3 regions of the Halobacillus sp. GSS1 genome follow, and region 3 is predicted to be linked to each of the others. Evidence: predicted binding sites of a transcription regulator. Region 3 holds the regulator's gene; each other region holds the start of a gene.
What was found. Region 3 encodes Rex, which represses fermentation and respiration genes when NADH is low (regulators of the CRP and FNR family bind a similar motif). Its sites were predicted from a motif close to TTGTGAAATATTTCACAA; they were not measured.
Positions count from the first base shown of each region.

Region 1: the regulator Rex is predicted to act here: its motif matches at 2,630-2,647, upstream of cydD (thiol reductant ABC exporter subunit CydD).
Region 2: the regulator Rex is predicted to act here: its motif matches at 1,911-1,928, upstream of J0K78_RS00255 (cytochrome ubiquinol oxidase subunit I).

Region 1 covers NZ_JAFLHE010000009.1:79,601-84,088, forward strand. The annotation lists gene cydC (thiol reductant ABC exporter subunit CydC) at 1-878, opposite strand, end outside; gene cydD (thiol reductant ABC exporter subunit CydD) at 875-2,602, opposite strand; gene cudC (choline uptake/conversion transcriptional regulator CudC) at 3,807-4,361, shown strand.
Region 2 covers NZ_JAFLHE010000001.1:45,664-50,151, reverse strand. The annotation lists gene J0K78_RS00260 (cytochrome d ubiquinol oxidase subunit II) at 1-467, opposite strand, end outside; gene J0K78_RS00255 (cytochrome ubiquinol oxidase subunit I) at 464-1,825, opposite strand; gene J0K78_RS00250 (ABC transporter ATP-binding protein) at 2,657-4,488, opposite strand, start outside.
Region 3 covers NZ_JAFLHE010000004.1:4,730-9,217, reverse strand. The annotation lists gene J0K78_RS10355 (SDR family oxidoreductase) at 7-828, shown strand; gene J0K78_RS10350 (GNAT family N-acetyltransferase) at 866-1,420, opposite strand; gene J0K78_RS10345 (redox-sensing transcriptional repressor Rex) at 1,484-2,143, opposite strand; gene moaC (cyclic pyranopterin monophosphate synthase MoaC) at 2,159-2,641, opposite strand; gene J0K78_RS10335 (ABC-F family ATP-binding cassette domain-containing protein) at 2,802-4,488, shown strand, end outside.

The sequences.
Region 1 (4,488 bases), on a different contig from region 3:
ATTGGTGCTGCGTTTTCAAAAACGGTCAAAGAAACCATCACGAGCATGGCAAGAAACAACCCGTTCAAATCTCCTTCCGCCACAAGAACAGCCCCAAGACCTGTAACAATCCATGAGACGAGGAGTGTCGCAAATGTGTTCCAGGAGTGACTGGAAAGCATCTGACGACTGTCCCGCTCATCCTCTCGAATATAATCTTCGGACGACTGCTGCAGCTTTTCTTTCTTCTCTTCAAGCTGCTGATAGATTTTCAGATCGCGAAAACCGTAAAGCCATTCCGCCGCTTCGGTCGATAACTCCCCGCGTGCCTGTCTTACACGACTGGCTAGTTTTCGCTGTTTCACCGTGTACCAGGCTGGAATCAGCAGCCCTGTAACGATGAGGCCCAAAAGAAGAACGATGGCTATAGAAATAGAGAAGATGGATGTGAAAACAATCGTCCCCAGGAAGATGATGACAAGGACGACTGGTGGATAATACACACGCAAAAAGAAGTTTTGCAGACTCTCCACATCGCCCACAATACGTGAAAGCAAATCTCCACTCCGGTATTTCTGAAAAATTCTAGGAGCATGAGGTTCTAATTTTTTATAAAAAGCAAGCCGCAGGTTACTTAAAATCGTAAAGGTTGCCCTGTGTGAGAAATACCTTTCCGCATAACGCCCGAGTGCTCTCGCAAATCCGAACAGCTTTAAGAAGGCGATGAGCACCGTCAATGCATACAACGGAGGGATGAGGGCCGCTCTGGATATTAAATATCCACTGGCGCCAAACAGTCCGACCGCCGACATTCCGGCAAGAAAACCAAAGACGATGGAAAGCACAATGTCCCTTTTTTCCAATGCAACTAAACGGATGACTTCCTTCATTTCTTTCATGCGGAGTCCCCTCCTTGCTGGACGGTCACCATATCCCTGTACTCTTTCACCGTTGTCAGCAGTTCTTCGTGTGTACCTTTTCCGATAAGGCGACCACGATCGAGCAGCAGAATCTGATCGGCCTTTTTGATTGTATGCAGACGGTGAGCAACGGTGATGATCGTCGCTGTCTTCGCAAGCTCTTCCATAGAAGCTTGCAACACCCGTTCTGTTTTCAGATCCAGACCTGTGGTCGGTTCATCAAACAGAATGACGGAAGGCTTTTTAAGAAATGTACGCGCAAGAGCGAGGCGTTGTTTCTCGCCTCCCGAAAGTCCGCGTCCCGCTTCTCCAACCGGGGTATCGTACCCTTTTTCCAATGAAGCGATCAACTCAGAAATCCCCGCCTTCTCGGCGGCCTCAAAAATTTCCTCTTTGGAATGATTCCCTCGTCCGCCAATGGCAATGTTCTCAGCAATCGTTCCAGAAAATAAATAGGGATGCTGAGAAATGTAGCTTACCTGAGAAAACCATTCTCTTTCCTCATAGTCAAAGAGAGAACGATTATTGATTTCGATAGCTCCTGAGGACGGTTTAGCAAGGCCTGCTAAAAGATGGAGAAGCGTTGATTTTCCCGATCCGCTTTTACCGACGATGGCGACTTGATGATAAGGCGTGATGGTTGCTGCCAACCCCTCCATCGAAAAACCTTTATCGTAGGAAAAGCTTACTTGATCGAGCTTGATCTCAGGAGGCTGGCCCTCTTCAAGCTTTCTTCTTCCCCACTGAATCTGCTTTTCTTCTTTTTCAACCTCTTCTGAAAGCAGGTTTGCCGCACCCGAAGCACCTCTCCCCGTATGAAAGGCACTACCGAAGTCTTTCAACGTCAAATAAAATTCCGGGGCAAGAATGAGAATAAAAAAGGCGGTAAAAAAGGAAACACTCTCATAAACGACGAGCCGGATCGCAATTTCTAATGCGATCAGACCGATACTGAGCATGGAAATGAACTCAAGCATCAAGGAGGAGACAAAGGCGACTTTCAAGACTTCCATGGTGGCATCACGGAAGCCGAGGCTGCTCGATTCAATCTCTTCTTTTTGCTGCTTGGAACGTCCGAAAAGCTTTAATGTCGTCAAGCCTTGAAGTGTATCAAGAAACTTCCCGGAGAACATGTTCAACTTCTCCATCTGTTCTTCTGATTTCTTTTTTGTCATCACACCAATAATCGCCATAAATAACGGGATGAACGGTGCGGTGATGACCATAATCAGTCCTGAATAGATATGCTGGGTGAAAACCACGACAAGGATCATCAATGGAATGATCATTGTCTGGATCATTTGTGGAATATAACTGCTGAAATACCCATCAATCTCGTCCACGGAATCCATCAGTACACTGACTTTCCGTCCCGACTGCCCTTGTAAAGAAGCTTGAACGGGATTGCGGGCGTACTTTTCAATAATCGATTGACGGAAATAACGCTTCGCTTTGGAAGCAAGCTTTACGCCGGTACGGCCGTTCAGCCATGTGAACAGCGTCCGTCCAGCCAGCACAAAAAACAATCCTCCAAGAAGGGGAAGGATATCCTGAAAACGTTCCTCACCAAGAAAAATCCGGTCGACGATCGCCACAAAAAAATAGGATTGACCAATGATCGCAGCACCAATCAACACGGACGTGAGGACCAACAGCATGAAAACTTTTCGATCTGAGAAAGCTAGTCTGCTGAGGTGCTTCATTTATATAAAAACTCCTTAAAAGCCATTTTGTGAATTAATTCACATTATCATCATTATAATTCATGAAGCGGATGATTGCTAAAATAAATCTGATGATTCTATGACAATTCTATATCATCGTCCCCTTAATAAACAGCTATCATACTAACCGGATGGGCACATTTTCTCTATCTTTTCCCTCTATGTAATGATGGAGACATTTCAATGTGTGCGAGCATCTCCTTTCCTCTTTTGATAATCATCAAAAGTCCACATATTCGAATCCTTCGATGCCAGCGAAGAAAGCGGTCCTATTCAATACATTTTCACAAGAATTGATGATATAAAAAACTGCAGGGGGCTTATCCTGAAGGATTGGGGCGTGTTTGATCATGTTTAAAGTGGGGCTTGTGCGTTTTGTTTCCTGCTCATGTTTCCATCTGTGCTGCAACCATAGGAAAAGTAATCTACTCCAGGTCAGTCAGAGCGTTGTTTTATAAGGTAAGAAATTGTTTCAAGTGAGGATGAATGCGGGGAGCGCTGAGCATTAATCTGCAGCTTTAACGACGTATGGAGGGTGTCGTGTATTTTTCCAATGTTATCGTTCTTCTTTTCAAATTTACTTTCATAACTTTTGTGCTTAGAAATTATTTTGCGATGCAGAACGCAGCAAAATTCACCGGTTATAAATTTTGTTTTTTGCGGTTGCTTGACCAGTGAGAACAAGCCAGACCATATATAATAGAGTGAGCAAGCAAAACGTCCTCCTCTTTATTTTGATTGTTCCAATCCTTAAGGCAAGATCTGCAGATTCTTCCGGGAGGTGTTAGTGATCCCTTATACTTTATAAAGTTCTTCCTCGTTTCTCCCTTTCCATGACATCTGAAATTTCCAGTTGTGCTACTGAACATTATCAGCCCGCATTAGATACGGTTGGATTCACAATTCCTTCAGTAACCCACCCTTAATTTCTTCTCCTCTAAGATATCGTTAATTTTGTTAATAAAAAATTTAACTTTTTGAATACTTTTTACGTTAACAAGCCTTTACAAGCTTGTCAAAGTGAAATTTTTTTTAAATCGCCTATAACCTATGAGATGATAGGGCTTAAGGCGATTTTTTTCTAAAATGGATTTTGACAAGCGATTTTTATTCGTTAAGATAAAGTCTGTAAAGAAAAAATTTAATAAAGTTAATTGCTTTTACGCCTGTGAGGAGGTTTTTAATGACAAATCATCATGAAGAAAGCTCCCGACAGACCATTGAGCACGCGAAAGGACTTGTGATCGATTCCATTGCGGAAACGATGGATTTGTATGGAGTGACCCGGAGTGCAGGGACCTTATATGGGACGATGTACTTTGAGGATGATATGACGTTGGATGAAATGCGTGAAAAACTCGGAATGAGTAAGCCGAGCATGAGTACAGGAGTGAAAAAGCTCCAAAATTACAATATTGTGAAGCAGACATTCCGAAAAGGAACGCGCCGGCAGACTTTTGTCGCTGAGAAAGACTTCTTTAATTTCTTCTCCAACTTTTTTACAAAGAAGTGGTTGAGAGAAGTTAAAACCAACTTGGACGCAATCAAACATGCTCAGAAGGAATTGAAAGATGTCATGGAGGATTCAGAAGCGGACGAAGTTGTAAAACAAGAAGCAGAACAAATCTATCAGCAACTCGAAGCATCCAAACCTTATTACCATTGGCTGCAGAAGCTCGTCGATTCTATTGAGAGCGGAGAAATTTTCGATTTTCTTCCTGCCGACCAAGAAAAATAAGATACTGCCTCTCTAAATAACATTTCAGCTGATTGTTATTCTAGGGAGACGTATGGACTTTATAATTTACAGAATATTCAGATAATAACAAAAGGAGTGATGTCATTGCAATCGAATCAACATACAT
Region 2 (4,488 bases), on a different contig from region 3:
TCTCCGTAAAGGAGTTGGACACCGTTAGCCGTCTCTTCAATATATCCACCTTCGGATATCGTTAACGCCGTAGAAAGAGAAGCCGGGATGAGCAGACCTGTCGCTCCATACAGGAACATATAAAGAGAATTATCTTTCGATCCATAGTTTTCAAATGCATAAAAGGACCCTCTGATTGCGAGCAGGACAATAGCGATGCTTCCAGGAATCAAAAGCGTTTGTCCAAAATAGTAGGCCATATCCGGAAAAAACCCAACGAGTCCTACAAAAAAGAAGACAAAGAAGACGTTGGTCACTTCCCAGACAGGGGATAAATACCGGGAAATCAGCTGATTGATCAAATGGTCTTTCTTCGTCAATCGTGCATAATAGGCAAAGAAACCAGCACCGAAGTCAACGGAAGCAACGATCAAATATCCATAAAGAAAGAGCCAGAGAACGGTAATTCCTATCAATTCATAACTCATGAGTCACCCTCCCTGCTTGCAGCGGCTGTCTGAGGATAACGGTGTTCCAATTCCAATTCAGCCGGTTTTCCTTTGAATATTTTCCGTAATGTCATAAGACATCCCATAGCGAGCACGAGGTACACTGCCGCAAAAAGAATGAACATCGAGAATACATACGGAGAGGTTGTCGCACCTTCTGCAACGGTCATGAATCCACGTAAAATCCACGGTTGGCGTCCTACTTCTGCGTAAATCCAGCCAAACTCGATCGCAAACATGGTCAGAGGACCTGTAGCTACAATGCCCCATAACAGAAGCGGGTTGTATTCGTTCCATCTTTTAATCTTCCAAAAAATGAGGAATAGAAGTGAAATGCCGAGTGTGTAGAATCCGATGCTGACCATAAGGTCGAACATGTAGTGGATCCATAGAGGTGGCCGTTCCTCTTCCGGAGTTTCATTTAACCCTTCAACCTCTGCATTAAAATCGCCGTGTGCAAGAAAACTCAACGCATTCGGGATCCGAATCGCATTCTCTACTTCATTGTTTTCATTCAACGTACCAAATACAACAAGGTCCGCCCCTTCCTCTGTTTCAAAATGCCACTCCCCTGCCGCCAATTTTTCCGGCTGGTATTCAGCAAGGAATTTAGCAGAAAAGTCGCCGGCAACAGCTGTCAGAATCGCAAATAGAAACGTCATCGTAACCGTAAGCTTCAACGCTTTTTTATGATATAACGACCCTTTTTTCACGAGAATAATGAAGGCCGCAATACCTGCAAGTACCGCAGCGGCTGTTAAATAGGAAGAGGAAATCACATGAAACACTTTGGTCGGGGTTGCAGGGTTGAACATTGCCGCTATTGGGTCAACCGCTGTAAAGCGTCCATCCTCCATTTCGAAACCCTGAGGTGTGTTCATAAAAGAATTGACTGTGGTAATGAAAAAAGCGGACAACGTCCCCCCGATGACCACAGGTATGGATAAGATCCAGTGATAGATTGGTTTCTTAAACCTGTCCCATGTATATAAATAAATGCCAAGGAAAATCGCTTCAAAGAAAAACGCGAACGTTTCCATGAAAAGCGGCAACGCAATGACATTCCCTGCCAACTGCATAAAACTTGGCCAAATTAATGATAACTGCAGGCCGATCGCCGTACCTGTTACTACTCCGACAGCTACAGTAATCGTATAGCCGCGTGTCCACCTGCGGGCAAGCAATGTATAGTGTGGATCTTTTTTCTTAATTCCGATGAGCTCGGCAATCGATACGAGTACAGGAACGCCGACACCAAGCGTCGCAAAAATCGCATGGAAAAGCAGTGTCATAGCTGTAAGCGCCCGGCTCAATTCAACGGTTTCAAAACCAAACATCTTTCTTCCCCCTAACTAAAATCGGTCATACTACCGTTAGTATAAAGCTTGAAAACGGTTCATGGTCAGATGGTTGTTGACGATTTTGTGACATCCTTCACAAAGTGTCTATTATATGAAAATATTACCCCAACATCTTCCTAGTGTCGAACATTATGCCTATTTCTCCTCTTCCCCATTGCTACATCCATGTAACTTAAGAATAGCAATTACAAACACACTCCTTCTTACTATAGCTCCCTTTAGTGGAAGACTCAGTTTCGAGACTTTTGTTGAGTGGATGGGGGCTACGGGGAATAGCTCGCTTTCCGCGGGAGCGCGGTGAGCCTCCTCGGACTGCGTCCTGTGGGGTCTCACTAAGCACTCTTTTCCCGCAGGAGTCTCGCCATTCCCCTCCGCCCCTTTGCTATATAACTATCCCGAAACCACTTTCCAATCTTCAGCTTTTCAGTTTGATGGGAGTATAAGCATGAAACTCCCATGCCGGGGTGATTGAACCCTAAAAGCTTGATACAGAGCGTTTTATGCTTACAACAATCGGGATAGAGGAAGACCTTCCAACTTGGCAAAGGGGTTCGTTATCCCCTTTATCGAATGGGGTGGCTGGGAAGCTGCGAGACTCCCGTGGGAGAAAGGAGATCGGCGAGATCCCGCAGGGCGTAGCCCGAGGAAGCTCGGCACTCCCCCACAGGAAAGCGAGTAGCTTCCCAGCCACCCCTGACTCCAAATATGGCAAACGAAGCCCCCAAACATCTCGAAACTGAGTCTTCAAGAAAACTGCCATTTAGTTGAACAAAAAAAGACACCGCTAACCGGTGTCTTTTTGAAGCATTATATAGCATCAAGCATTTGGAACTGGGCTTTTACAAGGTCGTAGTACTCGCCTTCCTGATCCATCAGTTCATCATGTGAACCTTGTTCCAGGATGCGTCCATTTTCAAGGACGAAAATGTTGTCTGCTTCTCGTATCGTGGACAAGCGGTGGGCAATCATGATCGCTGTCCGTCCTTTCAGCAGTTTACGAAGCGCCTGCTGGATTTTAAGTTCGGTTTCTGTATCGATACTTGCCGTTGCCTCATCCAAAATGAGAATTCTTGGGTTGGCAAGGAGCGCACGGGCGAAGGACAGGAGCTGTCGCTCACCGGCAGAAAGGATATTTCCCCGCTCTTCGACTTCTGTTTCATAACCGTTATTAAGACGCTGGATAAAATCATCTGCTCCAACGACTTTTGCCGCTTCGATGACATCTTCATCGGAAGCATCCGGGCGTCCGAAACGGATGTTTTCCATAATTGTACCTGAGAAGATGAACGTATCCTGCAGGACCACACTAATCTGCTGACGGACACTATCAATCGTGGCATTCTTCAGGTCTACCCCATCAATTTTGACTGCTCCCTTGGTCGGATCGTAGAAACGACTGATTAAGTTCGCGATTGTCGACTTTCCGGACCCTGTATGACCGACAAGAGCGACGGTCTCCCCTTCCTTCATTTCAAGGTTGATGTCGTGAAGGGCGATGCGCTTAGAATCGTAGGCGAATTGGACATGATCAAATTCAATATGTCCCCTCATGTCTTTCAGCTCAATGGCATCTTTCTTCTCCTCCACGTTTGGTTCCTCATCCAGGAATTCAAAAATCCTCTCAGAAGCAGCCATAGCCATCAGGAGCTGGTTATACATCTGTCCTAAACGGGAAATCGGCTCCCAGAACATACCAAGGAAGAAAGCGAACATGACGAAGTCCCCTACCAGGATACTGGACTCCAGGATTAAGTGAGCACCATACGCGACTAGGATGACCGTTCCAACCGCATTGCTCATCTCAACAAATGGACGGAACATGGCACTTTTCCTTGAAGCTGTGTTCCAGGATTCGAAGTTATCCGTATTCACACCATTGAAGTACTCTATATTTTCTTTTTCCTGAGAAAAAGATTGAGTAATGCGAATCCCCTGGAGGCTTTCATTCAAATGCGAATTCAGCCTCGATTGTTGAATCCGTACGTTCTGCCAGGAGCGGCGAATATTACGGCGCAGCTTCGTTGATATATAAAACATGATCGGCAGAATGACTAGAATCGCCAGGGCAAGTTTTGGACTGAAGACTAAAAGAATGACGACAATTCCTGTCAACATGACCACGTCCATCAGCAGGTTGATGATCCCATTCGTGAACAATTCCTGCAGGGAGTTAATGTCGTTCATGATCCGGACGAGGATAGAACCCGCGGACCTTGAGTCAAAAAACTTATGCGAAAGTCGTTGGACGTGGGAAAATAAATGCTGCCTCAAGTCATAGATCACATTCTGACCGAGAATGTTCACATATTTAATTCTAAGTGCATTGCCGATATAGCTGAGTAAATACATGATGGCAATTCCAACCACAAGTTGGATCAATAGATTGGTGTTCCCATCAGCAATCGCCATGTTGATGGCTACTTGACCAATTAAAACGGGAACAACCAGTCTCACGATCGTGGATACGAGCATCGCAATGATCGCAACAGGCAGCAATGTTTTGGCATAGGGCTTCAAGTACTTGAGCAGCCGCCACATTTGAGCCCAGTTGAACGGCTTCTCAATCGCCTGGTCCTGCGTATATTTAAATCGATTCAAATGGGTGCTCGTTTCTGGTTCATGCTTGGGTTTGCGAGCCA
Region 3 (4,488 bases):
TTTAATATGGGACGTTTAGATAATAAAATTGCCGTCGTGACCGGATCGGCTACAGGAATCGGTGCGGCAACCGTAAAACGCTTCGCCAGTGAAGGGGCAACGGTCGTGTGCGGAGATATTAATGTAGAAGAAGTACAGAAAACCGTGGATGAAGTAAAGAACGAAGGTGGAAATGCAGAAGCAGTCGAACTTGATGTTTCTGATGTGGATAGTGTCCAGCAGTTCGCCAATTACGTAAAAGAGCATTACGGGAAAGTTGACATCCTGTTCAACAATGCGGGCGTCGATCAGGAAGGCGGAAAGGTCCACGAATACCCTGTGGAACTCTTTGATAAAATCATTGCCGTCGATTTGAGAGGTACGTTCTTGACGAGCAAGTACATCCTCCCCCTCATGCTTGAAAATGGAGGCTCTGTCATCAATACATCATCCATGTCCGGCCAGGCCGCAGATCTCGACCGCTCCGGATACAATGCAGCTAAGGGCGGCATCACCAACTTTACAAGAGCGATGGCGATCGACTATGCGCGTGAAGGCATCCGTGTCAACTCGATTTCTCCGGGTACCATCGAAACGCCGCTCGTTCAGGAACTTGCAGGGTCCAAGCAGGAAGAAGAAGGCCGGGAGTTCCGTGAAGCGAATAAATGGGTCACTCCGATGGGACGTCTGGGACGTCCAGAAGAAATGGCAAACGTCGCCCTGTTCCTTGCTTCTGATGAGAGTTCGTATGTGACAGGTGAAGACATCACCGCTGACGGAGGCATCATGGCCTACACGTGGCCGGGCAAGATGCTCATGGACAAAAGCTGGAAAGAAAATACCGAATAACATAAAAAAAAGCTCAGCGTCAGGCTGAGCTTCTTTTTTATTCTGCATTTTTATAATAAATCAAGTTGTCCGTCCATTCCCCAAACTCATGGATGAACCCTTTCCGGGTGCATTCATACTCAAGGCCGATACTCTCTGCCATCTTCATGGAAGGCGCATTATCCAAATTGATATGGGCCTCGACCCTGTGGTAATTCAATTGATCAAAAGCGATCCTTAACGCTTCAGCAACCGCTTCCTTGCCATAACCCTTCTCCCAATGCTGGTTATGCAGCGCATACCCGATTCTTCCCCACTGGAAATCATATCTTACTAAGGTAGAAAAATCGATCATCCCCACATGGGTACAGTCTTCCTTCAGAAAAACACCGAAGACATAGGCGGTATCCTCCATCGCTAACTGCTGATGTTTCTCCACGAGCTCATCAAACCATTCTTTCGTACAAACACTCATATCAAGACGGCCTTCATCATGGCGGCGCTTAGACGGAAAACGCCCCTCATATCCTTGAAGCCAGCTTTCATAATCTCTTTTCTCAAGCGGTCTAATGACCAATCTTTCTGTTTCTGAACCAAACGATAATGTTTCCAAACCCTTTCCTCCTAAAAAAAAGAGAGTGAGAAACCTCAATGATTTCACACTCGTATGTCTTTCTTATTGGTCTTCCTCTGCTTCCTCTTCGTTCAGTGGATAATGCTTCAGGAAATAAACGAGAGCCTGCAGCTCGATAGCAAGGTCGATATGATGAACCCTGACATTCGACGGCACACTGATTCTCGCTGGTGTAAAGTTGAGGATACCTGAGATCCCTGCATTCACCAATCTGTCGGCAATCCCTTGCGCAGCGGATGACGGAACCGTAAGAATAGCAACAGAAATGTCGCCGAGTTTTTCTTCTAAGTCGTCAATGTGCTCGACCCCGACTCCACCGACTTCAGAACCGATCCGCTCCTCGTTCGCATCGAAGGCGATTTCGATTTTCGTATTGTTGTTTTTCGTGAAATTGTAGTTTAAAAAAGCCGTCCCCAGATTTCCGACACCAATCAACGCGACACGTGTCGTTTCATCCTGGTCGAGCGTTTTTCTGAAAAAGGAGAGCAAATACTCGACGTTGTAGCCGTATCCTTTTTTCCCGAGTGCTCCGAAATAGGAAAAATCGCGGCGGATCGTCGCTGAATCGACTTTGACCGCATCGCTCAGTTCCTTCGAAGACACACGCAGTTTGCCCTGGGTATGAAGGTTATTCAAAAAGCGATAATAGAGCGGCAGCCGCTTCGCTGTCGCCTGTGGAATCTTCGTTTGTTCGATATCCATTAGCACCGGACTCCTTTATCTGTTTCTCGTGTAGTCGCCATTCTTCCCGCCTGTCTTTTCTTTCAAGTAGGTCGGGCCGATGACCATTCCTTTATCTAACGCTTTGCACATATCGTAAACCGTGAGAGCTGTGGCGGAGGCGGCCGTTAGCGCTTCCATTTCCACCCCTGTGCTCCCCTTCGTTTTGACGGAAACCTCGATGTGTAAGGTCGGCTGATCTTCTGTATCCCAATCAAAGGACACATCAATGCCTTTTAAAGACAACGGATGGCACATGGGAATCCAGTCGGACGTGTTTTTCGCTGCCATGATGCCTGCGACCTGGGCTACGGAAAGGACGTCCCCTTTTCCGATCTCATGGTTGGTGATTTTATGATAAATCTCTTCGTTCAATTGTACACTTGTTGCTGCGATGGCCGTCCGTACAGAATCTTTTTTGTCTGAAATATCCACCATACGGGCGTGGCCCTGATCATTAAAATGACTGAACTCCGCCATTTTCTTCTACCCCTTTTTGTAAACAGTACTGATTGAAACACTACTCTTATTCTACCAAAAAATCAAACGGAAGTCGTTAAAGATTTCACATACTTCAGGAGCATTGTGTTGCTAGGGGACGCGCCTATGAGATACACTGATTTTATTGAGGTGAAACGACATGATTCTCATGCAATTGAACCAATTGACGAAGCGTTTCGGCGCCGAGTTGATTTTATCGAATATCAAATTGGAAGTGCAGATGAACGACCGGATTGCCATCGTCGGTCGGAACGGAGCAGGAAAATCGACCTTGCTCAAAATGATGGCTGGTGAAATGAGCCACGATGAGGGCAATATTTTCAAATCGAAAGAAACCACGATGGGCTACCTGGCCCAAAATACAGGGCTGCAGTCAGAGGAAACCATTTGGAACGAGATGGAGAAGGTGTTCGAACACCTGAAGGACCTGGAGAAAGAACTCCGCTCCATGGAAGTGCAGATGGCGGACCCCGAACTGCTCGACGATCAAAAACGCTACCAGCAGCTGCTGACGGATTACGACCGCAAGCAGGAATACTTCAAGACGGCCGGCGGCTATCAGTATGAAGCAGATATCCGCGGCGTGTTGAACGGGTTGAATTTCAAAAACTTCAACTGGGACACACCGATTAACTCCTTGAGTGGCGGGCAGAAAACACGCCTGGCGCTCGGAAAGCTGCTGCTCACCAGTCCGGATGTCCTCATCCTCGATGAGCCGACCAACCACTTGGACATCGATACACTGAGCTGGCTTGAAGGTTACCTGCAGGGCTATCAAGGAGCCGTCGTCATCGTCTCCCACGATCGCTATTTCCTGGACAAGATCGTCAACACCGTGTACGAAATCGCGTTTCAATCATCCAAGCGGTACCACGGCAACTACAGCGACTATTTGAAAAAGAAAGAAGCGGACTACGAACAGGAACTCAAACGCTTTGAGAAGCAGCAGGAAGAAATCAAGCGTATGGAAGATTTTATTCAGAAGAACATCGTCCGGGCGACGACAAGTAAACGGGCCCAAAGCCGCCGTAAGCAGCTGGAGAAAATGGACAAGCTTGAAAAGCCGAAGGACGACAACCAATCGGCGAAGTTCAGTTTCCAGACAGCGAAACGAAGCGGCAACGATGTGCTGAAGCTGCGCAACTATGCGTTCCGTTATGATGACAGTGAAAATTACCTTTTTGACAACGTATCCCTTGATTTGAACCGTGGCGATTCTGTGGCGCTCGTCGGTCCAAATGGTGTCGGAAAAACAACGTTATTGAAGACACTCATCGGTGACTTGGAACAGTCGAAAGGTGAAAAGCTGATCGGAACGAACGTGCAAATCGGTTATTACGATCAGGAGCAGACAAAACTGAACTCAACGAAAACGGTTTTGAACGAGCTCTGGGACGAATATCCGATGAAAAACGAAAAGGATATCCGCACCATCCTCGGCAATTTCCTTTTCTCAGGAGAAGATGTGCTGAAGCCTGTCTCCGCGCTCAGTGGTGGCGAAAAAGCGAGACTGTCCTTAGCAAAATTGATGATGCAGGAAGCGAACTTTTTGATTCTCGATGAGCCGACCAACCACCTCGATCTTGATAGTAAGGAAGTGTTGGAAGCAGCGCTTGTGGATTATCCAGGCACCCTTTTATTCGTTTCCCACGACCGTTACTTTATCAACAAGATCGCGACACAGGTTGTGGAAATGAATCCTGAAGAGACCCGCCTGTTCCTTGGTGATTATGATTACTATGTTGATAAGAAGCGGGAAGAGTACGAGCTGCAGCAAATCGAAGAAGCGGAAAGACTACAGAACGAACCGAAGCAGCAGGAAGTGC